2 regions of the Autumnicola patrickiae genome follow, and region 2 is predicted to be linked to the other one. Evidence: riboswitches for the same ligand, from Rfam matches in the RefSeq annotation. Region 2 holds a riboswitch; the other holds the start of a gene.

Region 1 (11,825 bases), on a different contig from region 2:
ACAATGGAAAAAAAGTAAAAGCGCAATAAATTGTAGTCCAAGGCCTGGTGCTTAATTTGGCAATTTTCGATCTACAGATTTAATTTTTATAGAGTTTACTCTATTTCCTTTGTTTCTTCATCATTTGGCAGAAGTCGGAAATTTTCGATTTTTTTCCCTTTTAAATGGGACTGGTATTTTTCAAGAAGGGGTTGTTCCAATTTGAATTCCCTGTATTCGTCAGGATTCATTATTGGAATTCCTTTTACCATAGGATAAATCCTGTTGCAGCTTTTGCAAGTTAGGAAGCCTTCAAGAATATTTTCTTCAACATCCTTGGTAATTATGGTTAGCTTTAAATCCTTTTTATCAAAAGGACAGCATAATTTATTAATTGTCGCTATTTTCATTTTTTATACGCTTTAATTCTGATAAATATTCTCTGGTTGCCTGTTTAGGATTTTCGGAACTCATAATTCCCGAAACCACTGCAACACCTTCAAACTCTAAACTCTCTAATTCTTTAATATTTTGATACTGAATTCCTCCCGCAAGAAAGATGGGCATAGAGGTGATTTCTCTCGCTTTTTTTATTGTCTCAAAAGAAACTAATTCACAGCTATTACTGGTCTGAGACGGAAATATGGAACAGAAGGAAATATAATCCAGATTATTCTCGTGAGCCCATTTAATTACAGAAAGATCATTATTACAAGTCACTCCAAACATACAATCTGCCTTCAATTCATCTTTTATTTCGCTGAAATTTTCAGGAATTACATCAAAATGTATCCCATCTGCACGGGTGGACTTTTTCAGGTGCCAGTTGTTATTCAAAAAAACCGGTACATTTCTGGAATGGCATAAATCGCAGATCTCGTTTTCCAGTTCTACCTTATTTACGGATGGAGGGAAATTATCCCAGATCTGGACTACTGCTATTTCTTCTTCGAGGACTTCATTTAATTTCTTGAACAATTCATTCCTGTTCATGGAAGGATCCAGAACAAGATAAAGTCCGCCTCTTATTTTGGTAATTTTCGTCATTTCCAGCCTGCGTTAAATGCTTCAAAAAATGCTTTCCAATATGGATCTTCAGAAGGATAGGGAAGTTCTTCATTCACTCCATTTTTCATTATTTTTACACCTTCTTCCTTTTCAGTAATTTCCCCAACCACTGTGCAGGCGATTTTTTGATTTTGCAACCTTGCCATAACATCATGTTCACTTCCTTTTTTACAGGTAATTATCATAGAACCCGCACCAATACTAAAACGGGGATCTATAAAAAATAAATCACAGATCTGCTTTTGTACATGGCCTATTGGCAATAATTCATCATAAACCTGTGCTCCACTACCAGAGGCCTTAGTTAATTCATAAATTGCTCCTAAAACTCCACCCTCGGTCACATCGTGCATGGCTGTAACATCAGTATGCCGAATTTCTGTACCTGCCGCCGCCAAAGCATCTTTTAAAGATGATGTTTGATAAAAATTTCCGCAGGCTTCCTCATACACTTCTTTTCCAAGCTTCTTTTTAATAATTTCAGGAAAGCTCATAGCGAGAATAGAAGTAGAGGATAAAGCACATTTTTTGGTTACCAGGATCACATCTGTTGGTTTGGCATTACTCGAAACTAAAATATCCTTTTTTGGAGCTACAGTAGAAAAAGTACCTCCGCCCGATATTGTGGAATTTTGACCTTCGACAAAACCAGTATGTCCGCCAGTAATTGCTACACCTATGTCTTTACAATATTTATGGATATACTGCCAATAGGTTTTAAAGTCTTCCCTAGAAAAAGTTGCCGGCAGGTTCAGCACCATCTGGCCATACATGGGTGAAAATCCTGTAGTGGCCATATCGTTAGCCATTAGGTGTACAGATAACCAGGCAGATTCTTGCAAACCAAGTGAAGGAATTAGGGAGAGCGGATCGCTGGTGGATGCAAGAGCGAGTCCGTTGGGAAGATCTACAACAGATACATCCACCCCAAAAGCCGGACCAATACTCACTTCCTGTCTTGAACGTCCACAGTTATTAAAAATAATTTCTTCAAAAGTTTCATTTTGAATTTTTCCCAGTTCCTTACTCATTATTCCACATCTTTAAATTGCACATATAAGCCAAAGAAATCTCCATAAGGAATTCCCCACTGTTGTACAGGAAACCATTTTGGGAGGCCTGTACATGACCATTCTATAGTATATTCCCTACCTTTTAGTGCTTCATTAATAATAGCAGTTAGTTTTGCTGGTGTATAGAAAGTTGCAGTAAGGTAAAAAGGATTTTTTCCAAAAATTTCCTGAATCCTTCTCCGGACCACCTTAGGAGAATTTCTGTTCATCATCCCCATGGCTATTCCATATTTTCCGACTCTTGCTGCTTCACGAATTACTTTTACGGGATCTTTATAATATTCAAAGGTTGTAATAAAAGCCAGCGAGTCGAAAGTATTGTCTTTAAAAGGCATATGATGAGAATCTGCCATCACCAAATCTCCGTCGAAAAGGTTTACTGCCTGGGAAAGCATTAGTGGAGAAATATCGCCTCCTGTGGCTTCAATACCTATTTCTTTCCACCATCTGGTGAAGCGGGTAGTTCCACATCCAAATTCCAGTAAAGTTTTTACGCGGGTGTCCTGGGAAACAAGTTGTTCCATTACCTTTTTTTGCCAGACTTCGGCACGTTTATATCTTCCTTCATACCATTGCTCATAAGTATCAGTATGCTCCCGGTTAAAAAACCATTCCGGTCTTTCCTGCCAGTTCTGATGTGATTTGGGAAGCAGTTGAAAGTTGCTTTTCTCTATTTCCATTTTAGTTTATTTAAATAAAAAACTCCATTCTATGACTGGATTACCAGATAGAATGGAGTTTAAAATGGAAATATTTTAAAGCTGCATCCCTACGTTGGCATTATCCATATCAGGTAGCGGGTATTATCTCAGCCTTATGAGGCACCCCGTGCATTTAATGCAAAGTTAAGATTAATCTATTGGAATGTCTTTTTATTTAAGTAGTTTTTTAAAAGATGTGACGGGATCAAGGTAATAGTTAATGGCTATTCATAGAGTGCGGATCAAGTAAAATTATACACCTTCATCGGAAGCAAGACTATTAAGTATATGGAACATCATAGTATTATTGGATTTTATGGATTCTTTCTGTGTCAGTATCTCACTTTCAGATTGAATAAACTTTCCGGCTGTTAATTCTTCTTTCCCGTTTCGAAGCATTTCCCGAAGACTTTCTTCTGTGACTTCAAAATGAAATTGCAGGCCAAGAACATTTCTGTTATACAAAAAAGCCTGATTATTACATGCTTCAGAAAAAGCAAGGTTTTTAGCTCCTTCCGGAAGTTCAAAAGTATCTCCGTGCCAATGGAAGACCTTCATTTTTTCGTTCATTCCACTAAAAACAGGTTCTTTTTTTCCTTCTTCTGTTAGTGAAATGTTGAACCAGCCTATTTCCTTCTCAGGATTTTTATACACTCTGGCACCAAGAACATCAGCGATTAACTGAGATCCCAGGCAGATTCCCAACACAGTTTTGTTTTGCCGTATAGCTTCTTTAATTGCTGCCTTTTCTGCTTTGAGCCAGGAATAGTTTTCGTCATCAAAAATACTCATTGGTCCGCCCATGATGATTAGCCAGTCGTAATCTTCAGGAGCTGGTAAGTTTTCATCTTCAAAGAACCTGGTGTAATTTATACGGTGACCATTTTGAATACACCAATCTTTGATACACCCTAAATCTTCAAAATCTGCATGCTGAAAGCAATGGATTTTCAGGAATTTTTTATCTGTCATGCCCATATTTTTTTCCGGTAGAGCGTTTTTTCTGAAAGCTAATTTGTAAATTAAATGATATTTGCTTCTATAAAGCTAATTAAAAGACTCAATATTATGACCACGAGAAGAGATTTCATATACAAAACAATACTTACTTCGGCTGCGACTGTCGCTGCACCTGCCACAGTTTTTGCTTCCGGATCAGGAGTTACTTCTCCGCTAAAAAAAAATGTTTTACGCGAAAAATTTAAGCCAAAGATGAACTTCGGAATGGGTGGAGTAGGGGCCGGTAATGGTTTTCATGTAAATTCTGATGAAGAGATAAGGGAGACGATGGAGGCTGCCTGGAATAACGGCGTAAGACATTTTGATACATCTCCCTGGTATGGTTTAGGAATTAGCGAAAGACGAATGGGAAGTTTTCTTTTCAACAAAAACAGAGAAGATTATCTTTTGTCCAGCAAAATTGGACGTATTCTAAAACCTGCTCCAGATTTTGACAAGAATCCAGGGATATGGAAAGGAAAGCTCAATTTTGATTACGAATACGATTATTCGGCTGAAGGGGTGCGCAAATCTGTTGAAGATAGTCTGCACCGTATGGGAATTTCTTCGCTGGACATCGTTTATATACATGATCTTTCTCCAGATAATGGCCACATGAAGGAAGACTGGGTAAAATATTTTGAAGTAGCCCAAAAAGGAGCAATGCCAGAACTTACCAGGATGAGAGAAGAAGGTCTTATTAAAGGCTGGGGTCTTGGCGTAAACACTATAGAACCCATTCTTAAAGCTATTGAAGTCTCCGACCCCGACATTTTTCTCTCAGCTACCCAATATTCTCTAATGGAACATGAAGATGCTTTAAACAGACTTTTTCCTGTTTGTGAAAAAGAAAATATTTCTCTGGTCATAGGAGCACCCTTAAATGCAGGTTTTCTTGCCGGCAAAGATCGGTACAATTACAGTGAAGGAATACCTGATGGTTTTCTGGAGAAGAGGGAGAAAATGAATAATATCGCACAAAATCATAACGTGGATTTACGAAGTGCAGCTTTACAATTTTCAGCTGCACCTGAGGTTGTTGCTTCTGTAATTCCCGGAGCAAGTAAACCTCATCAATCTTCTGCCAACGCAAAGTCTATGAGCGAAACCATTCCGGCTGATTTCTGGAAGGAATTAAAATCAGAAAATTTAATCGAACAAAATGCCCCGGAGCCGCAAGCATCTTAATTGAATGGTTTTTAAACCGAATGAAATATACTGAAAAATAGATTCTTATTAATTATAGTATATGATTCTTTCTTCAAAGGATGTCCATTGGTTAAAAACGGGATAGGGTTTGGGTAAATCTTTGTCTTCAGCAATACGGAATTGAATTTTATCTTTATCGAAAGGGTTCCTGATAAAAATGCTCAATGTTTTTAATTCTAGGCAATCGGAGCACTCTTCAAGAAGGATATTCCTTGCGGAAAGATTAATGAACTCCAATTTGTAAACATTGGATTCCGTGTCTTTTGAAACTTTATATTCCCTTCCGGTTATTTCCCATTCATGCGATGCATTTTCCGGTTCTTCGGCATACTGCGCCCATAATCGAATACCTGATTCACTTTCTTCAGAAAAGTAAATATGGACCCGCCCACGAGGGAAAGCATTCTCAGGAACTGATTTTGTAAAAGTTCTGTTCCTGAAATTTTCCCTGAAATGGTTAGCTTCTTCAGTGGTAACTGGTTCAAAATCTGGTTGTGAATCCTCTTCCTTATCACAGGATAAAGTACTAAAGAGAATTAACAGTATAATAAAAGCTTTACAATTCGACATATAATGATTTTCGTTTTAGATGCATTAACAATAAAATGGTTGCGTTCCCTATATATAAATTTCAATGATTTATTATAAAAATCGTAGAAATATAACCAATAAGGATTTTTCATTTTCCATAAGTTTTTTTCGAAATTATATGAAAAATCCACTACAATGTTATATTTGTATTAAAGTGTATCTTTCACATTTATTCTAATTTCTAGAATTTGGCAGGACAATTGAATTAAAATCAGTAGAACTAAACAAAACAAACTTTATGAAACTACTTAAACTATCTTTTGCTTTAATTTTCATTTTCTGTGGATTTACAGCGAATGCACAAGAACATCAATATGACAATCCCTTGGCCCTGCAAAGGGCAGATCCTTTTGTTACCAAAGCTGAAGATGGTACGTATTACTTCATTGCTACAGTACCTGAATATGACCGTATCGAAATACGCCGTTCTGAAACTATAAATGGTATTAAAGAAGCAGACCCGGTGGTGGTATGGCGTAAACACGAGGAGGGGCCTATGAGTGAACATATTTGGGCTCCTGAATTACATAGAATTGATGGAAAATGGTATATCTATTTTGCAGCCAGTGAGGCCGATGACAAATGGAAATTGCGTATGTATGCTTTATCTAATCCGTCTGGAGACCCTACAAAAGGGGAGTGGACTGAGGAAGGACAAATAGAAAGCAACAGGGACATTTTTGCTTTGGATGCCACCACTTTTGAACATGAGGGCCAGCGTTACCACATCTGGACCGACAGAGCTTCAGATGAAGTAACAAATACAGGACTTTTTATTGCAGAAATGACTAGTCCAACTACCCTAGCCGAAAAACAGGTAGTCATTACACAACCAGAATATGATTGGGAAATTCAGGGGCACAGAGTAAATGAAGGTCCTGCAGTACTTATCCGGAATGGAAAAATTTTCGTTACGTTTTCTGCCAGCGCAACAGATCACAACTATAACATAGGGTTATTATGGGCCAATCAAGATGCCGACCTTCTTGATCCTGCTTCATGGAATAAATTACCTGAACCTGTATTTTTTACTAACGAAGAGCTGAAAAGATACGGACCTGGTCATAACAGCTTTACAGTGGCTGAAGATGGTGTGACAGTTGTAATGATTTATCACGCCCGTGACTATAAAGAAATTGATGGTGAGCCCCTATACGATCCAAATCGAAACACACATGCCAGGGTAATTAAATTTACCGAAGATGGAATGCCTTATTTTGGTCAGGAATTGAGAGATAATGAGATGGCAAATAAAGAACTGATAAAGAAATAACAATTAGTAAGTTTTTTATTCATTTCGTGATTTAAAAGATTTAGGGAAGATCAGGAAATACATTTAAATGGGCAGAGGAATTAAAATCCCCTGCCTTTTTATTTCACAGAATTCTTATTTAGGAGCTTTTGGAATTTTAAAAAAGAAAAGAATAAAGTCCAGAAGAATAAAAGTTTCCTGTTATTCGTTAATTAGTCCAATAATTGACAAAATTCAGCAAAGACTTTTAAAATCTCCAATACCAGAAAATATTCAGTAAGTTTTAATATGCAACCTGTAGTTGCATTAAAACCCTGCTGTGATCATACTGCGCAGAATTGGGAATATTGTCCTGATAATTGTTAATCACTCCTACCAGTGACAATTTTACATCATACATATTAGCGAAAACCATACTTATTACCGGAACGTAAGAATTAAGATCATTGTTGGGGATTGTAGTGTCACTATTCAGGTATTCATGTCTGAAACTTAATTCCAGCGCCCGTATTCTGGGTTTATTAATATAATAGCGTAGCTGGTAAAGTGAATAAATGCCTTCCATTTTGTACATATTTAAATCTGGATGTTCTTCCAAAGAAGATCTATAAGCTAAAAAGTTGGTTCCTTTTTTGTACTCTACATTCATATCAAAATCAAGCCTGTTGCTTACAGAATATCTTAGCTGTGCATCTAAACCAAATGCATATCCTCTTTGTTTATTATAATTTGCTGTTCCTCCGTTTATACCTAATTTCAATACAGAAAAAGGATAATATTCGATTCGCAGCGTATAATTTTTGGAGCTGTCACTATCCATCAATTGATTTTTATTGTTTCCGTTATAAACTGTAAAATAATAGTACAAAGGAACTTCTACCGGGGCTAATGAACCAAAGAATGCAGCTCCCAATTGGAAACTTTGCCAGCCATTGCGGCCAAACAGGCTGTATTGATTTGACCAGGCGTAGGAGTTATTCAGTTGAAAAGGATGAAGGTCCTCCAGTCCAAAGAATGGTCTAAATTGGCCGAATCTAAGATTTAAGTATGGGTTGTAAGAATAGTTAATGAAGGCATTTTCCAGCACTTTTTCAGAAACATTAGGATGTTTAAAATCTGCTAAATTTAATAATATAGAAGAGGTAATCCTGTCTGTTATACCAAAGGTAGTGGAGAGGCGTACATACTGCATCTCAAAAGAATTGCTTACTATTCCTTCTTCTTGACTATAAAAGTGCTTACCTGTAACATCTATATTTTCATTTAATGAAGCGGAATACCTCCCCACAATCAGAGCATTAAGCCGGAAACTTTTTTGAACAACAGGAGTTGTATCTTCAATAACTCTACCTTGAGCCAGGCACTCTTTACCATATATGAGGAAGAGAAGGAGAAAAAACAAGCACCAACTTTTAAGGCACATTCGATAATAGCCAGTCATAAAGTTATCTGTTTTGTTTAACAAAGTTACACCGGAGTATAAAGAAAAGACCTGATGAAAATCAGTAGATCTGTTATTCATCTAAATTTTTATCGAGATTTTTTCCTGTTAAATTCAGGAATTATAATAAAATTCCTTATCAGCCGGTTTGGGTAAATAAAGGGATAATGAAGTAGTCGTTTACATCACCTTTATCCAGCTGTAAAACTTCGTTAATAGCTGATAATTATCATAATTAAACCCTGTTCTATTTATTACTTTTAATATGCTAATAAGTTGAATATGTGTTTAAAACATATACTTCAAATAGTGAAAGAGAGTAAACCTGAATTTTAAGGTTTTTGAAACTCCAGACGAAATTTTCCCACGATAAAAGATGTACTTACCCAGGACGTCTGGATAGAAAGATAGCATGAGGATAAAAGATTAATAGGAGCAATCCTGAAGAGTATAAATGTATCTGTAATTCTTAAATCATGTGTCATGGAAACTAAAAAAAATCCCAAAGTAGATCTTGGCAGAGGAAGCGTTATCTTCTTTCAGATTGGGCTGATTCTCATATTGTCTTCCACCTATTTTGCCCTGGAATGGAAGACCTATGAAAAAGATAATTATGATAAGTTTAGAATAGAAGTTCCCCAGGAACTCCAGGAGGATATTCCAATAACTCAAATGAGTTCGCCTCCGCCGCCCCCTCCGCCTCCGCCACCTGCTATTCCTGAAATTATTTCTGTAGTTGAGGATGAACTGGATATTGAAGAAGATCCTATAACTTCTACAGAGAGCAGCCAGGATGACAAATTAGAAAAAGTCGTTCAGGTTGCTGAAATTAATGACGGCGAAGTAGAAGAGGTTGTTGAACAGGTACCATTTATTCTTGTCGAACATGTGCCAACTTATCCTGGTTGTGAAAATGAAAAGGATAATGAGGCAAAGAAAATCTGCTTAACAAAAAGAATAGATGCCTTTGTAAAACGTGAATTTGATACTTCAATTGGTGCCGAATTAGGTTTAAGTGGGATAAACAGGATAATTGTTATGTTTAAAATTGATGAGGTTGGTGACATTGTCGACATTAAGTCGAGAGGCCCCCATAAAATGTTGGAAGATGAGGCTGAACGAGTTATAAATATGTTACCAAAAATGACGCCCGGAATGCAGCGAAACAAGCCTGTAAGAGTTCAGTATTCTTTACCTATAGTTTTTGATGTACGTCAGAAAGTGTAAGCCAGCTAATTAATTATACGATATAACTTCAATCGTTTTCGCTTTACACGGTTGAAAATTAAGGATCTAAAGACTGATTATTATCATGTTTACCCTTTGAATTGGTTGTTAAATTTATACCAGATAAAAAGGAATTTTAAAAGCAATTAATTTAAAACTAACTGGTCATGAAAAACATACTTATTCCCTTCGATTTTTCCAGAGCCTCTTTAAACGCGCTGGACTATGCAGTTGAATTTATAACTAAAGAACCCTCTATTTTACTCTATCTTCTTCATATAAAAGCTGATGGAGATAATGAAGAAGAACTTCAGAAAAAAATGAATAAAATAATTTCAGAATATAAGGATACATCAGTTTCAAAAATCAAAACCCTTATATGTAGTGGAAAATTAATTCCAACCATTCTGAATTATCGTGAAGAACTGGAAATAGACCTTGTGATCATGGGCACCAAAGGAGCCGCACTTGATGAGGATGATATACCAACAAGAACTTCAAAATTTGTACAGGAAGCAAATCTTCCGGTTTTGGTAATCCCTGAAGATGCCAGTAAATTCAAATTAGGAACTATTATCCTTACGCTTGGAAAGGAGAAAATAGCCGATAAAGACGCCCTGTATACTTTGCTGGATGTCTCCCGCAGGTTTGGTGCAGAAGTACATATTCTTACTATAAAAAAAGATAAAGCTACTATAGGCTATTCTGAAGATGATGAACAAAATGAAAACATATTGCAGTACTTCCTGGAAAATTTTTACTCTCATCGCTCTTTCCTTGAAAATGAGGATATCGAAAAAGGTATTATGGAATATCTCGAAACACATGATGCAGATATGCTGGCGATAATGCCTAATACACATTTAGACAGCGGTAAAGCATCCCGGGGGGAATTAACCAGGATTTTGACCCTGCATACTAAAACCCCCTTATTGGTACTGGATTAATAACTAGAAATCATCAAAAATGTATATTCTGCTAATTATACTGTTTATTACCCTTGGATTATTTGTTTGGGATAAATATCCGCCAGATGTTGTAGCGTTAATGTCTATGTTGGCTCTTTTCCTTACCGGCATACTTGACCTTACAGAGACCCTAAGTGGCTTCAGTAATCCTACCGTAATAATGATTGCCGCCTTGTTTATAATTGGGGAAGGACTTTCCCGAACCGGGTGGACTGCTCTTGCCGGACAAAAATTTGTAGCCATGGCGGCTAAAAGTACTAATAAGCTACTGATTCTATTAACCCTGGGTTCAGGTTTGCTTTCCGGATTTGTTAGTAACACAGGGGCTGTTGCCGCTTTAATGCCGATGACAGTTTCTGCCGCCTGGAATGCAGGAACCTTACCATCTAAGATGCTTATTCCTATGGCATATGGATCCAATACAGGGGGATTATTAACATTAACGGGTACACCCCCAAACATTATTGTTAGCGATGCCTTAACCCAGAGGGGTCTGGAAGGATTTTCCTTTTTTGAATTCAGTTTGATTGGCGTGCCTTTGCTAATTATTACACTCTTATATTTTAGATTCTTTGGACATAAATTATTGCCCAGCAGAGAGGCTGCAGCTAAACCCGTTAACATAGATTCTGAAATGCATAAGTGGATTGAGCATTTCAGTATAGGAGATAATCTATACCGTCTACGAATTAGATCTATGTCCCAGCTTTTAAATACCAGGATAAAAGACTGGAACCTGGAGGAAAAATATAATGTTTCAATAGTGAGATTACGCAGGAGGCATCCAAATCCATTTAAAGGTATTCAACCTTATGTTGAATTTCCCGTACAGGAAACCACGTTGCTTTATCATGATATTCTTACAGTAAAAGGAAGTGCAGAGGCAGTAGATAAGCTGATGCTTTTATTTAACCTGGCGATTCTTCCTTTTCCTCCTGACGAAAAAGCTTTAAAAGATGAACTTATCAACCAGGAGGTTGGAATGGCAGAGATGTTCGTCACTCCGGGTTCACGAATGGTAGGGCAGGACGTAGGTATAGGGCGATATTTGCAGAATAATAATATTCAGCTATTGGGTGCAAATCGTGGTAGTAATGTATTAAAAGATCAAAACTTTAAATTACAGGCAGGAGATGCCTTATTGGTAAGAGGTTCCTGGGAAAATATAGAGTCCCTAAAAGCTATGCACGAAAATCTGGTAATTGTAGGAAGTCCTGAAAGTATGAGTAAGGATGTAGATGTGCTAAGTCCTAAATCTTATATTGCTATGGGAGCTTTAGTTGTAATGATCCTTCTACTCGTGCTGGATGTATTTCC
Region 2 (11,825 bases):
AGTCTTTCCAGACAGGCTCTATTCCGGTTTCAGAAAGCATTTTTGCAATGATCTCTGTGCTTCTTTCATCGGAAATTTCGAATTGTTCCAAAGATTGTGGATCTACCATATAGCCGCCGGGATTTGTTTTTGATTCGGCACTCATCGAGGTGATTCCAAGGTGAACAATATTGTTTCTGAAAATCTCATTTTCCCGGGTAGAAATAGACAATTCCACTTCTTCATCCAGTAATCTGTAAGCACAAATAACCTGAAGCAAATCTGGATCTGTCATCTCCACTTTTGGTTCTAGGCCGCCGCTAAAAGGCCGCAAGCGAGGAAATGAAATGGAATACCTCGTTTTCCAATAGTTCTTTTGCAAATATTTTAAATGTAAAGCAGTGAAAAAACTATCGGCTCTCCAGTCTTCAAGTCCGAACAATGCACCAATTCCAATCTTATGGATTCCGGCTCTTCCTAACCGGTCTGCGGTTTCCAGCCGATAATCGAAATTTGATTTTTTCCCTTTAGGATGATGGATCTTATAGGTTTCCCGGTGATAGGTTTCCTGATAAACCAATGTGGCATAAAGTCCGTTTTCAATCAGTCTTTCATACTCATCCTGATCCAGGGGCTGAATCTCAATGGAAATATTAGAAAAATAAGGCCTAAGCAGTTTTACCGCATTACACATATAGTCAACGCCCACAGTTTTGTTCGCTTCTCCCGTCACCAATAAAATATGATCGTATCCCTTTGATTTTAAGAATTCGGCTTCTTTGATTATCTCAGCATCGCTCAGGGTTTTCCTCGGAATCTTATTGGTCATACTAAATCCGCAATAGGTACAAATATTCTGACACTCATTACTCAGGTACAAAGGAGCGTACATCTGCATCGTGTTTCCAAATCGCTTTTTGGTGATCGTCTTGCTCTGCTGCGCCATTTGTTCCAGGAAAGGACGTGCGGCAGGAGAGATGAGCGCTTTAAAATCTTCCAGATCCCTTTTTCTGCTCTGCAGTGCAGAACGCACATCGGCTTCTGTTTTCGAGAAAATGCTTTGCAGTACCTCATCCCAGGAATATTTTCTTAAAGTATGTTTGAAACTAGTCATAAAGAAATTGTGTTAACGGACTACTTGCTTCTGCTTGTTGCCTTTGTGGAGCGAGTTTAGCATTGTAGGCAATTCTTCCTGCCTGTACAGCGAGTTTGAAGGCTTTCGCTATTTCCACCGGATTTGGGGAAACGGCAATTGCGGTATTGACCAAAACGGCATCGGCTCCAATTTCCATTGCGTGAGCGGCATGAGACGGACTACCAATTCCCGCATCTACGATAACCGGCACATTACTTTGTTCAATAATGATCTCCAGGAAATCCTGGGTTTTTAAACCTTTGTTGCTGCCAATTGGTGCTCCCAGGGGCATCACGCATTGCGCTCCGACCTCTTCAAGTCGTTTGCACAAAACCGGATCGGCATGGATGTACGGCATCACCACAAAACCTAATTTCACCAGTTCTTCACAGGCTTTTAAAGTTTCGACAGGATCCGGAAGCAAATATTTAGGATCTGGATGTACCTCCACTTTTACCCAATTTGTTTCCAGGGCTTCCCTTGCCATTTGAGCGGCAAACACAGCTTCTTTGGCATTCCGCACGCCAGATGTGTTGGGAAGAAGATTTATATAAGGATCTTTTAAAGCCGAAATCATTTGATCGTCATCGTTCCCCGGTTCTACCCTTTTTAAAGCCACTGTCACCAGCTCACTTTCTGAAGCTAAAACAGCCTGCTGCATTACTTCTGAAGAACTGAATTTTCCTGTTCCCGTAAACAAACGGGAAGAAAAGACTTTGTCTGCTATTTTTAATGAATCTGTGTTGCTCATAATTGTTTTTCTGAAAATTGTTGTTGGATTTCCCGGAAGATCATTTCAGGTTGCGGATGGTTGGTAAGCCATCCGGAAATGGCCACACCGTGTACTCCGCTTTCTGCTAAAACCGGAAGATCCTCCGGTACAATTCCACCAATCGCAATCACCGGAACCGCTTTTCCGCTAGCATGAAGACTGCTTAGCAGCTTCCGGTAACCTTCTGCTCCCAGAATGGGGCTGAGTTTCTTCTTGGTAGCAGTAAACCGGAAGGGTCCGAGACCTATGTAATCTACCTGTTTTTTGCAAAGAACTTCGCAATCTTGCAGCGTGTTTGCTGTTCCTCCAATAATCTTATCTGGCCCCAGCAGCTTTCTTGTTTCCAATGGACAGTGGTCTTCCTTTCCCAGATGAACACCATCGGCATTCACTTTTTTTGCCACTTCAGGAAAATCGTTAATAATCAATTTAACCTGAAATTCATCGCAAATCTTCTTTGCTGCTTTTGCTGTTTTAAGAACCGTCTCAAAAGATTCATTTTTAAGACGCAGCTGAACCCAGTCTGCTCCTGCGGCACATACATTTTGTATGTTTTCCAGGTGTTTTTCAGGAGTTTCTCCCTGTGATATGTAGTGTAAGTGTGAAATCATGTTTTATGGTATCCTAATAATGTTTGATTTGATTCTAATACTTTTTCAATGTAATCTTTTGCCTTTCGTGCGGCTTCCGGAAGAGAATTGCCCAAAGCCAGATGTGCTACCAATGCCGAGGATAAAATGCATCCGCTGCCGTGTTTTTCCGAACAATCGTTTCTTCCTGGTTCAAAACTCAGGTACTCCCCTTCCGGAGTAAATAATTCATCCAGACCGATATTTGCCATTCTGTGGCCTCCTTTAAGGTACAGGTTGGTTTTACTGCTTATTCTCCTAATCGTCTCTTCCATAGTTAATTCGGAATAAAAAATCTGTAATTCATCAAAATTCGGAGTGACAAGAAATATTTTATCCAGAATTGATTCCAGATTCTCCTGAAATTCTTTCGGTTCCTGGAACGAGAATCCGTTACTGGATTTTAAAACCGGGTCCCAAATAACTCTGATGCTTTTATTTTTAAATAGCAGTTTGTCAATGATTTTATTTAAAACCTGAAAATTCTTTACGATTCCGATTTTTACCACCTCCAAAGGAAAACGCTCCAATAAAAGTTCCAGTTGCTGAGTAATAATTTCTTCAGAAGTCCAGTGGCAGGCTTCGAATTTTATATCATTCTGAATCGTATTTGCCGTGTTTACCGCCAGCCCATAACATCCCAGATTTTCAAAAGTTTTAATATCAGCCAGCAATCCCGCGCCTCCTGAAGGGTCGAATCCGGCAATGCTTAAAACAAATGGTCTGTTATTGGTAAACATTTCTGTACTTATTATAAATTTCAGTAAAAGCCTGATCTTTGTTTTCAGACAGCCATATAGCTCCCAATACTGCTACTCCCGCATATCCCAGTTCTTTTGCTCTCGAAATCTTATCTGCTTCAATTCCGCCTAAAGCGATGACTTTTCCGGAAATATTCTCCACATTAAAAGCCTGTCCTTCATATCCTTCTTTTGAAACAGAAGTAAACACCGGACTCAAAAAAACATAGTCAAAGTTGGAAGCTCCAGATTTTACTTCTTCGGGATCATGAAAGGATGAACTGACTGTAAAACCTCGTGATTGAATACTCTCGACATACTGAGATAAATCCTCTTCTTTGCTTCTGAAATTTTCCTTTAAATGAATTCCTTTAACCGGTAAAATTTCAGCTAAATGATGATGTTGATGAAGTACCATCTTCTGAAGGTATTTTTCTTCAAAATCTGATAACCATAGCTTCAGTTCTTCTTCGGCCATTCCGGGTTTGCGAACGTGCAAAAGGGGCAGCTCATTCTCAAAAAAACGAATGAGCTGTTCCTTTTCCGCAGTTTGATTTTCTTCCGAAGTAAAAAGAATGAACATCTGAATTTGCTTTACAGGTAAACTTCGCTTCCTTTCTCCTTAAATTCTTCCGATTTTTTCCTCATTCCTTCCTCGATGGCTTCCTGCGTATCCATTCCGTTTTCTTCTGCGAATTTCCGAACGTCCTGCGTAATTTTCATAGAGCAGAAATTAGGTCCGCACATAGAACAAAAATGGGCTACTTTGGCATTTTCAGAAGGTAAAGTCTCGTCGTGATAAGATCTTGCGGTATCAGGATCAAGCGCCAAATTAAACTGATCTTCCCATCTGAATTCGAATCGGGCTTTGCTTAAAGCATCATCCCTGTGCTGTGCGCCGGGATGGCCTTTCGCCAAATCTGCAGCATGGGCAGCGATTTTATAAGTGATCACTCCTTCTTTTACATCGTCTCTATTTGGAAGCCCTAAATGCTCTTTTGGCGTCACATAACATAGCATCGCACATCCAAACCAACCGATCATTGCGGCACCAATCCCACTGGTAATGTGGTCGTAACCGGGCGCGATATCTGTGGTCAATGGTCCTAAAGTGTAAAAAGGAGCTTCTCCACATACCTCAAGTTGCTTGTCCATGTTTTCCTTGATCATGTGCATTGGGATATGGCCGGGGCCTTCAATAATGCACTGCACATCATGTTTCCAGGCGATCTTGGTAAGTTCTCCCAGAGTTTCAAGTTCAGCGAATTGTGCATAATCATTAGCATCGGCTATACTTCCGGGACGTAGGCCATCTCCAAGGGAGAAAGAAACGTCATAGGCTTTCATGATCTCGCAGATTTCCTCAAAATGTGTGTACAGGAAGCTTTCTTGATGATGCGCCAAACACCATTTTGCCATAATTGAACCGCCACGGGACACCAGCCCTGTTACCCTTTTTGCGGTGTGTGGAACATACGCTAAACGGACTCCGGCGTGAATGGTGAAATAATCCACTCCCTGCTCTGCCTGCTCTATAAGCGTATCGCGGAAAATTTCCCAGGTAAGATCTTCGGCTTTCCCGTTAACTTTTTCCAGCGCCTGGTAAATAGGCACGGTCCCTATGGGCACCGGAGAATTTCTAAGGATCCATTCCCGGGTTTCGTGGATGTTTTTTCCGGTAGAAAGATCCATTATCGTATCTGCTCCCCAGCGGCATGCCCAAACGGCTTTTTCCACTTCTTCTTCAATCGAAGAGGTAACCGCGGAATTACCGATGTTAGCATTTATCTTCACGAGAAAGTTCCGCCCAATGATCATAGGTTCATTTTCCGGATGGTTAATGTTGGAAGGAATAATGGCTCTTCCGCGGGCAACTTCATCCCGCACAAATTCCGGAGTAATTATTTTCGGAATACTGGCACCAAAATTTTGCCCTGGATGTTGTTCGGAGATTTGTTTGATCTCTTCCAGTTTCTGATTTTCCCGGATGGCAATGTATTCCATTTCAGGAGTGATAATTCCTTTCCGGGCGTAGTGCATTTGGGTGACGTTATGTCCCGGCTTTGATTTAAGAGGCTTTCGGTTTGTTTTAAACCGAAGTTCATCCAGTTTCTCATTTTCCTCCCTTTCGCGCCCGTAAGCTGAAGAAAGCCCGGAGAGTTGCTCTACATCTTCGCGGGCGGCAATCCAGCTGTTACGGATAGGCATCAGCCCTTTTCGAACATCGATGTCTACCGTTGGATCTGTATAGGGACCACTGGTGTCATAGACCAAGACCGGATCGTTTTTCTCTACTTTTCCGTTGAATTTATCCACTGTGTCGTCGAGGGATATCTTTCGCATCGGCACTTTTATGTCCGGGTGAATTTTTCCGCTTACATAGATTTTTTCGGAGTTGGGAAAAGGTGCGCGGCTAATGGTTTGCTGCTTTGGAGTCTGGTCCTTTTTCATAATTACTTCTGTTTAGTGGTATGTTGTTTTGCTTCCGGAAATGCTCCCGAAGCACATTTATCCTCCCTGGGTAGCCCTTATAATGAGTACATTTTCACCTTCGGCTAATTCACGTTTGGTCCAGTCGCTTTTAGAAATAATCTGATTGTTGATAGCCACAGCAATCCCTTTTTCAGAAATAGCTAGTTGCGTCAGGAGATCCTGAAGATTGGATGGTGAATTAAAAGTGTGGGCAGTGTTGTTTACGTTTACAGTTATCATTTTTTGATATTTAATAGCTGTAAACTGCAGGGGGATTCCCTAAAGAAAAAGTAAATACAAACCATAATTCCTCCAAAAACGGAATTATAATAGAAAATATGTAAATAACACTTTTCCCTTCGCGGGTATTAACCGGATCAGGTTCAAAGGGTTTTATCTCAGCCGATTGCTACCAATCAGCACCCCTAAAGTTTACGTTTTCAAATGTAACGGAAATTTTTATTGATAATCAAATGTCTTTCAATTTCTTTTTTGAAATCTTTTCAAAAATCACCTTTTTAAAGGAAGAAAAAAGACCGGACTGGCAGGAATAAAGCGCCCGGCAGGGCAGAAAATCTGTATTTGTAAATCTCGGACTCCTACCCTGCCAAAAGCAGGTTGTCAAAACGAATTACATTCTCTGTTCCTTTTTTCCGTAGATAACTGCTTATAATCTGGTGGGTATGGAAAGTTGATTCCTGTAGTTTGAGAAAAGGCTCGTAATCTTCAAAGTTTTCTATTTGCACATCAGCGTCCACAAATCCGTAGCCGTAATATCGGCCTTCTTTAACCAGAACAAAAGCCTGCTCATCTTTATGCCTTCCCTTCTCTTTGATCACATACGTCTCTCTTTCATTTTGAAGAGAAGTAATAGCAGCCTCAACTTTTGCATTGTAATTCTCAACAGATTCTGATCCCTCACAAATACCTTCACAATTCTTGATGCGATAGTGAGAACATTGGCTAACATTGGATTGTAGTGTGCAATATTTTGGACATAAATTAAAAGTCTCGCAAAGCTTTTCGAGCATTTCCTGAGCCAGGGCACGATTATAAAAAGTGGCTGCAGAATCCTGTATCTGCTTCGTTCTTCCTATCGCAAGTTGAATTATTCCACGCTGATTTCTATAACTGATAATCTGGTAAGTATAAGTTGGACGCTTTTGAGCGCGGTTAAACTTTGGATATTTCTTCCGGATATAATCAGATTCCAGGAGGAGTGCCAGCAGTTCGTTTCCGGTAGTTTCAAAATCTATATAAGAGGTCTCCTGCCCCAGTTGATATTCTTTGGTTTTCTTATCATAAAAATGTGACCAAACTCTTTTTTTGATATTTTTCGCTTTCCCGGCGTAGATAATCGCATGATTTTTATCCTTAAACAGGTAAATACCGGGAGTCTCCGGCAGCTCATCAATTTGCTCTGCAGAAATATGCGGCGGTAAAGTGGCGTGCTTGGAATGCGGGTGTAAAAAAGAAGATAACACCTCACCGTCTTCATCCAGATCGAGCAGTCTCTGAAACAAAATCACAGTAGCATCGGTATCGCCTTCAGCTCTGTGCCTGTTGGTAAGCGGAATATTAATCGAGCTGCACAATTTGCCCAAACTGTAGGAAAAAAGTCCGGGTATGAGTTTTCGGGATAAGCGAACGGTACAAAGTTTCTTCCTGGAGTAGTTTCTTCCGAGCGCTTTAAATTCGTTCCGAAGCACGTTGTAGTCGAAATTTACATTATGAGCCACAAAAACAGCATCTTTCGTGAAATCATCAATAATATCTGCTACTTCATGAAATTTTGGAGCATCCTCCAGCAGCCCGTTATCAATACCCGTCAGCGAGGTAACATAGCCGGGAATAAGCATTTCAGGATTTACAAGCGTAGTGTATTTATCCAAAATTTCAGATCCCTGCAACAGCACAATACAAATTTCGGTAAGGCGATTACCACTTATACCACCGCCGGTGGTCTCAACATCTATTACAGCAAATTTTTTATCTTTCATCAAGACAAATATACAAATTTTAGGAATATTTCCTACAATTGGAATATTTCCAATATTTTAAAGAAATATAACATCTACGAAATTGTCAATTTTGAAGGTGAAGCTGAAAAGTGTATGCTGAAATTTGCCAATTTTCGACCTCCTTTTTAGAATCCGTCTAAAAACTTCAGAAAAGCGGAAATATTTAGTTGCTAATTCATTCAGAAAGTAACATTTGTTCCTTTTTATCAGCTTTTCTGACCATTTCTGAAGAAAAAATGCTTCACAAAAGCTAAAAAAGATTGAGAATTGCCATTTTCAAGGCTTCAACTCCAGAATTCTCCGGAAGAAGAAACACTTCAGATGCTGCTTACCCTTCAGTTTTAAAGTCAGGATCAAATTTGCCAATTCTCGATACATTCTCTGTAATTGGCAGCTTTAGACCTCATATTTCACACTAATTCCGAAGTTACTCAGAGCCTATTTCCAAAATACATTTTATAACTTTACAGAAAAGCTAAAAATGCAATTACACCTTTATCAAATAGACGCTTTTACAGACGAACTTTTCTCCGGAAATCCCGCCTGTGTCGTTCCCTTATCTGAATGGCCATCTGACGATTTACTACTGAAAATAGCCAGGGAAAATGCAGTTGCAGAAACGGCTTTTTTTGTAGACAACGGACTAAAAATTCACCTGCGTTGGTTTACTCCTGAAGCTGAAATTGACCTTTGCGGCCACGCCACCCTTGCCACCGCACATGCCCTTAAGGAAATTCGTCACTACTCCAGAAATACTATTCTTTTCGAAACAAAAAGCGGAGAACTTGAAGTGGAAACCGGAAACTCTGAATATACCCTCAATTTCCCTTCCCGTAAACCATCCGCTACTCCTTTACCTTCGTTGTTGCAGGAATCGATTAACATCCAGCCACAGGAGGTATTGAAAGCCAGGGATTTTGTCCTAGTTTATCCTTCTGAAGAAGACATTAGAAATATCGAAATTGACCGGTTAAAATTTGATAAACTGGAGTTGGGCTTAGGCGGAGTAATTTTTACTGCACCGGGTAAAAAATGTGATTTTGTTTCGAGGTTTTTTACTCCGGGCGCTTCGGTTTTTGAAGATCCTGTAACAGGATCTGCGCATTGTTCCCTAATTCCCTATTGGAGCGAAAAACTCAATAAAATAGAAATGAATGCTAATCAAATTTCTAAACGTGGAGGTAAACTCTTCTGCAAAAACAATGGTGACCGGGTAGCTATTAGCGGTAATGCGCGAACTTACTCCATTGGGAAACTTTGGACGGAGTAACATTAATTAAAGTCAAATTCCTTTGAGCAAAGAATCCACTTCGGCTTCATCTTGTATCTTATTTTAATACCATAATGCCGATAATTGCCATTTAAAATGGTAACCTCATAGGGATATATCTAAATATTCAGAATATATGCTCTGGAGACTTGTGCAATAAGCTTTTTTTCTAAATAGTTGAGCATTTTATTCAGCAATTGATTTACCTGTTTTTTGAATTTTAACGATGTAAAAAGACATTAAAACTTATCTTAGCCGCCATGATTTTCAGTCCTAATTTCCATTACCAAAATTTTTTTCTGGTCTGTTTTATCACCAGTTTTTTAATGTTAAATCCTCTTGAAGGAAATGCTCAGCTTATTCCCGGAACCCAAACTGCAGAAGAGGAAGCCGCTGAGCCGGAATTGCCGGCAGACCCACTTGGCAGGCGCACTCCACGCGGAACCGTTAGTGGTTTTATAAGTGCAGTTTCTGAGCAGGATTATTCCAGGGCCAGTGAGTATCTTAATCTGGAGCAAATTCCCGGTGAGCAGGAAGAAGAACGGCTGGCACAAACCCTTCAGGGATTGCTGGATCGTCGTGGCAACATCCTCCCCTATTCCTGGATTAGTGATGAGATCGAAGGTAGCGAAGATGAGGGATTGCCGCCAGATGTAGACCAGGTAGGAACAGTAACAATTGGGGACGAAGAAATAAATTTATATGTAGAAGCCATTGAAGGACCTGAAGGTGGCCCCATCTGGTTATTTGCTTCTGAAACAATTAAGACCATTGCAGATGTTACTGTAGAAGATACATTACATCTGGAACGATATATGCCTGCTTTTTTACACGATAACCTTTGGGGAGGAATTCCCATTGGGCAATGGATTATAGCTATACTTCTGGCTATTCTGTCTTACCTGGTCGCATGGAGTATTGTTTTTACAATCCGGTTTATTATTCGTTTAAGCTGGAAAAAAGCAAGAACAGAACCTACCTCGCACATCATTAAAGCCTTTGCACTCCCTATTCGGCTTTATCTTGCAGTACTTCTTTTTGTATCCATTTCTCAGCAAATAGGAATATCAATTATCCTAAGACAGAAGTTTAGCGGGATAACACTTATTATTGGATTACTTGCTTTTTTAATCCTGCTGTGGAGCCTTACCGAACTTATAGGTTCATTTAGTAAGCGCCAGCTGAGTCATCGCGGTAGTGTTTCCGGCGTTTCGGTTGTACTATTCCTGCAGCGAACAGCAAAAGTTGCTATTGTAATCTTCGGGATAATTGCCGTTTTAGGATTTGTTGGAGTAGATGTCACCACAGGATTGGCTGCCCTGGGAATTGGTGGTATTGCGTTGGCACTGGGTGCGCAAAAAACCATCGAAAATTTTGTTGGAAGTGTCACGGTGATTGCAGATCAGCCGGTAAGGGTAGGTGATTTTTGTAAAGTAGGAGATACCGTTGGAACTGTAGAAAAAATAGGAATGCGCTCCACCCGCATACGCACATTGGCCAGAACAGTAGTGACCATACCTAACGGACAATTTTCTTCTGAAAATATCGAAAATTATGCGCATCGCGATCAATTCTGGTTTCAGACGGTTTTAAGTTTAAGATATGAAACCACTCCGGACCAGATTAGGTATCTTCTCGTAGAGTTACGCGCTGTGCTTTATGCGCATCCCCTGGTGTCTCCAGAACCGGCACGGGTTAGGTTTATAGAACTGGGAGCAGATTCTATAAACCTGGAGGTGTTCTCTTATATTACAGTAAAAACTTTTGATGAATTTCTTGAAGTAAGGGAAGATTTACTTTTGCAACTTATGGATGTTGTTGAACAAAGTGGTACCGGCTTTGCGTTTCCTTCCCAAACCATTTATTTTGCCAAAGATCAGGGTCTGTCTCAGGAAAAATCAAGAACTGCAGAAGAGAAAGTTAAAAAATGGAAAGAAAATGGTGAACTTCAAATTCCGAAGTTTGACCCAGAAAGGATCAAAGACCTTAAAGATCAAACTCCATATCCTCCACAAGGTTCCACAACAGCCAAAGACCACGGTACAGGGAAAATTCCGGGTCTTTAAATTGTCGAAAATTGCCATTTCTGATATACCTTTAAATCTATCTGATTTTAAGCACTTCCGAATAAAAACAAAGAGTATATTTGTAAATTTTTATATGCTTTTATTAATATGACTTTCCCCGAAATAGCGGCCGTTTTTTTTGGCTTCCTGGCACTTGTGCCAACTATCGCTTCCCTTACAACATACGATCAGTGGTGGATTAGAGGCTTTGATTTTCCAAGGTTGCAGATTAGCGTTCTTATACTTGCGGTTCTAATCTATTGCTTGTCTATATATTCCTTTGAAGATACGTGGCAGATCATCCTCACCGTCTTATTGGTTGTTAGTTTTATCTACCAGGCGATAAAAATTTTTCCATACACCATATTTGCCAAAAAACAGGTGATGAAGTCCATACCAAATGACGAAAAAAACCTGATTTCTATCCTTGTTAGCAATGTCCTTACAAGTAACAAAAAATATAATCTCCTTATTTCCGAAATTCACAATTTGGAACCAGATATCGTCCTCACCCTGGAGACAGACCAAATTTGGGAAAAAGAGCTGGAGATCATAGAAAAAGATTACCCGCACACTGTTAAAATTCCGCAGGATAACCTCTACGGAATGCATCTTTATTCAAAACTGGAACTTGTAGATATTAAAGTTAAATATATTATTTCTGAAGAAATTCCTTCTATCCATGGATGGGTGCGGTTAAGAAGCGGAAAAAAGGTAAAAATTCATTGTTTGCACCCCAAG

Evidence for each region. Region 2 has a riboswitch for thiamine pyrophosphate ahead of thiS (sulfur carrier protein ThiS). Riboswitches for the same ligand answer to the same signal wherever they lie in the genome.
Region 1: it holds a riboswitch for thiamine pyrophosphate, as region 2 does, so the genes downstream of both, RM549_RS14375 (class I SAM-dependent methyltransferase) here and thiS (sulfur carrier protein ThiS) in region 2, are expected to answer to the same signal.

Annotation. Positions count from the first base shown of each region.
Region 1 covers NZ_JAVRHM010000017.1:83,846-95,670, forward strand. Annotated here, with positions in the region: gene RM549_RS14355 (cation diffusion facilitator family transporter) at 1-29, shown strand, start outside; gene RM549_RS14360 (Trm112 family protein) at 96-389, opposite strand; gene RM549_RS14365 (thiamine phosphate synthase) at 370-1,026, opposite strand; gene RM549_RS14370 (AIR synthase family protein) at 1,023-2,078, opposite strand; gene RM549_RS14375 (class I SAM-dependent methyltransferase) at 2,078-2,800, opposite strand; TPP riboswitch at 2,870-2,959, opposite strand; gene RM549_RS14380 (type 1 glutamine amidotransferase) at 3,074-3,793, opposite strand; gene RM549_RS14385 (aldo/keto reductase) at 3,890-5,008, shown strand; gene RM549_RS14390 (hypothetical protein) at 5,057-5,599, opposite strand; gene RM549_RS14395 (glycoside hydrolase family 43 protein) at 5,859-6,893, shown strand; gene RM549_RS14400 (porin) at 7,156-8,313, opposite strand; gene RM549_RS14405 (energy transducer TonB) at 8,797-9,540, shown strand; gene RM549_RS14410 (universal stress protein) at 9,708-10,487, shown strand; gene RM549_RS14415 (SLC13 family permease) at 10,507-11,825, shown strand, end outside.
Region 2 covers NZ_JAVRHM010000011.1:68,047-79,871, reverse strand. Annotated here, with positions in the region: gene thiH (2-iminoacetate synthase ThiH) at 1-1,093, opposite strand, end outside; gene RM549_RS10830 (thiazole synthase) at 1,086-1,865, opposite strand; gene RM549_RS10825 (thiamine phosphate synthase) at 1,862-2,497, opposite strand; gene RM549_RS10820 (hydroxymethylpyrimidine/phosphomethylpyrimidine kinase) at 2,494-3,255, opposite strand; gene RM549_RS10815 (thiamine phosphate synthase) at 3,242-3,838, opposite strand; gene thiC (phosphomethylpyrimidine synthase ThiC) at 3,850-5,706, opposite strand; gene thiS (sulfur carrier protein ThiS) at 5,764-5,967, opposite strand; TPP riboswitch at 6,065-6,164, opposite strand; gene RM549_RS10800 (exonuclease domain-containing protein) at 6,327-7,727, opposite strand; gene RM549_RS10795 (PhzF family phenazine biosynthesis protein) at 8,230-9,018, shown strand; gene RM549_RS10790 (mechanosensitive ion channel family protein) at 9,345-11,084, shown strand; gene RM549_RS10785 (endonuclease/exonuclease/phosphatase family protein) at 11,193-11,825, shown strand, end outside.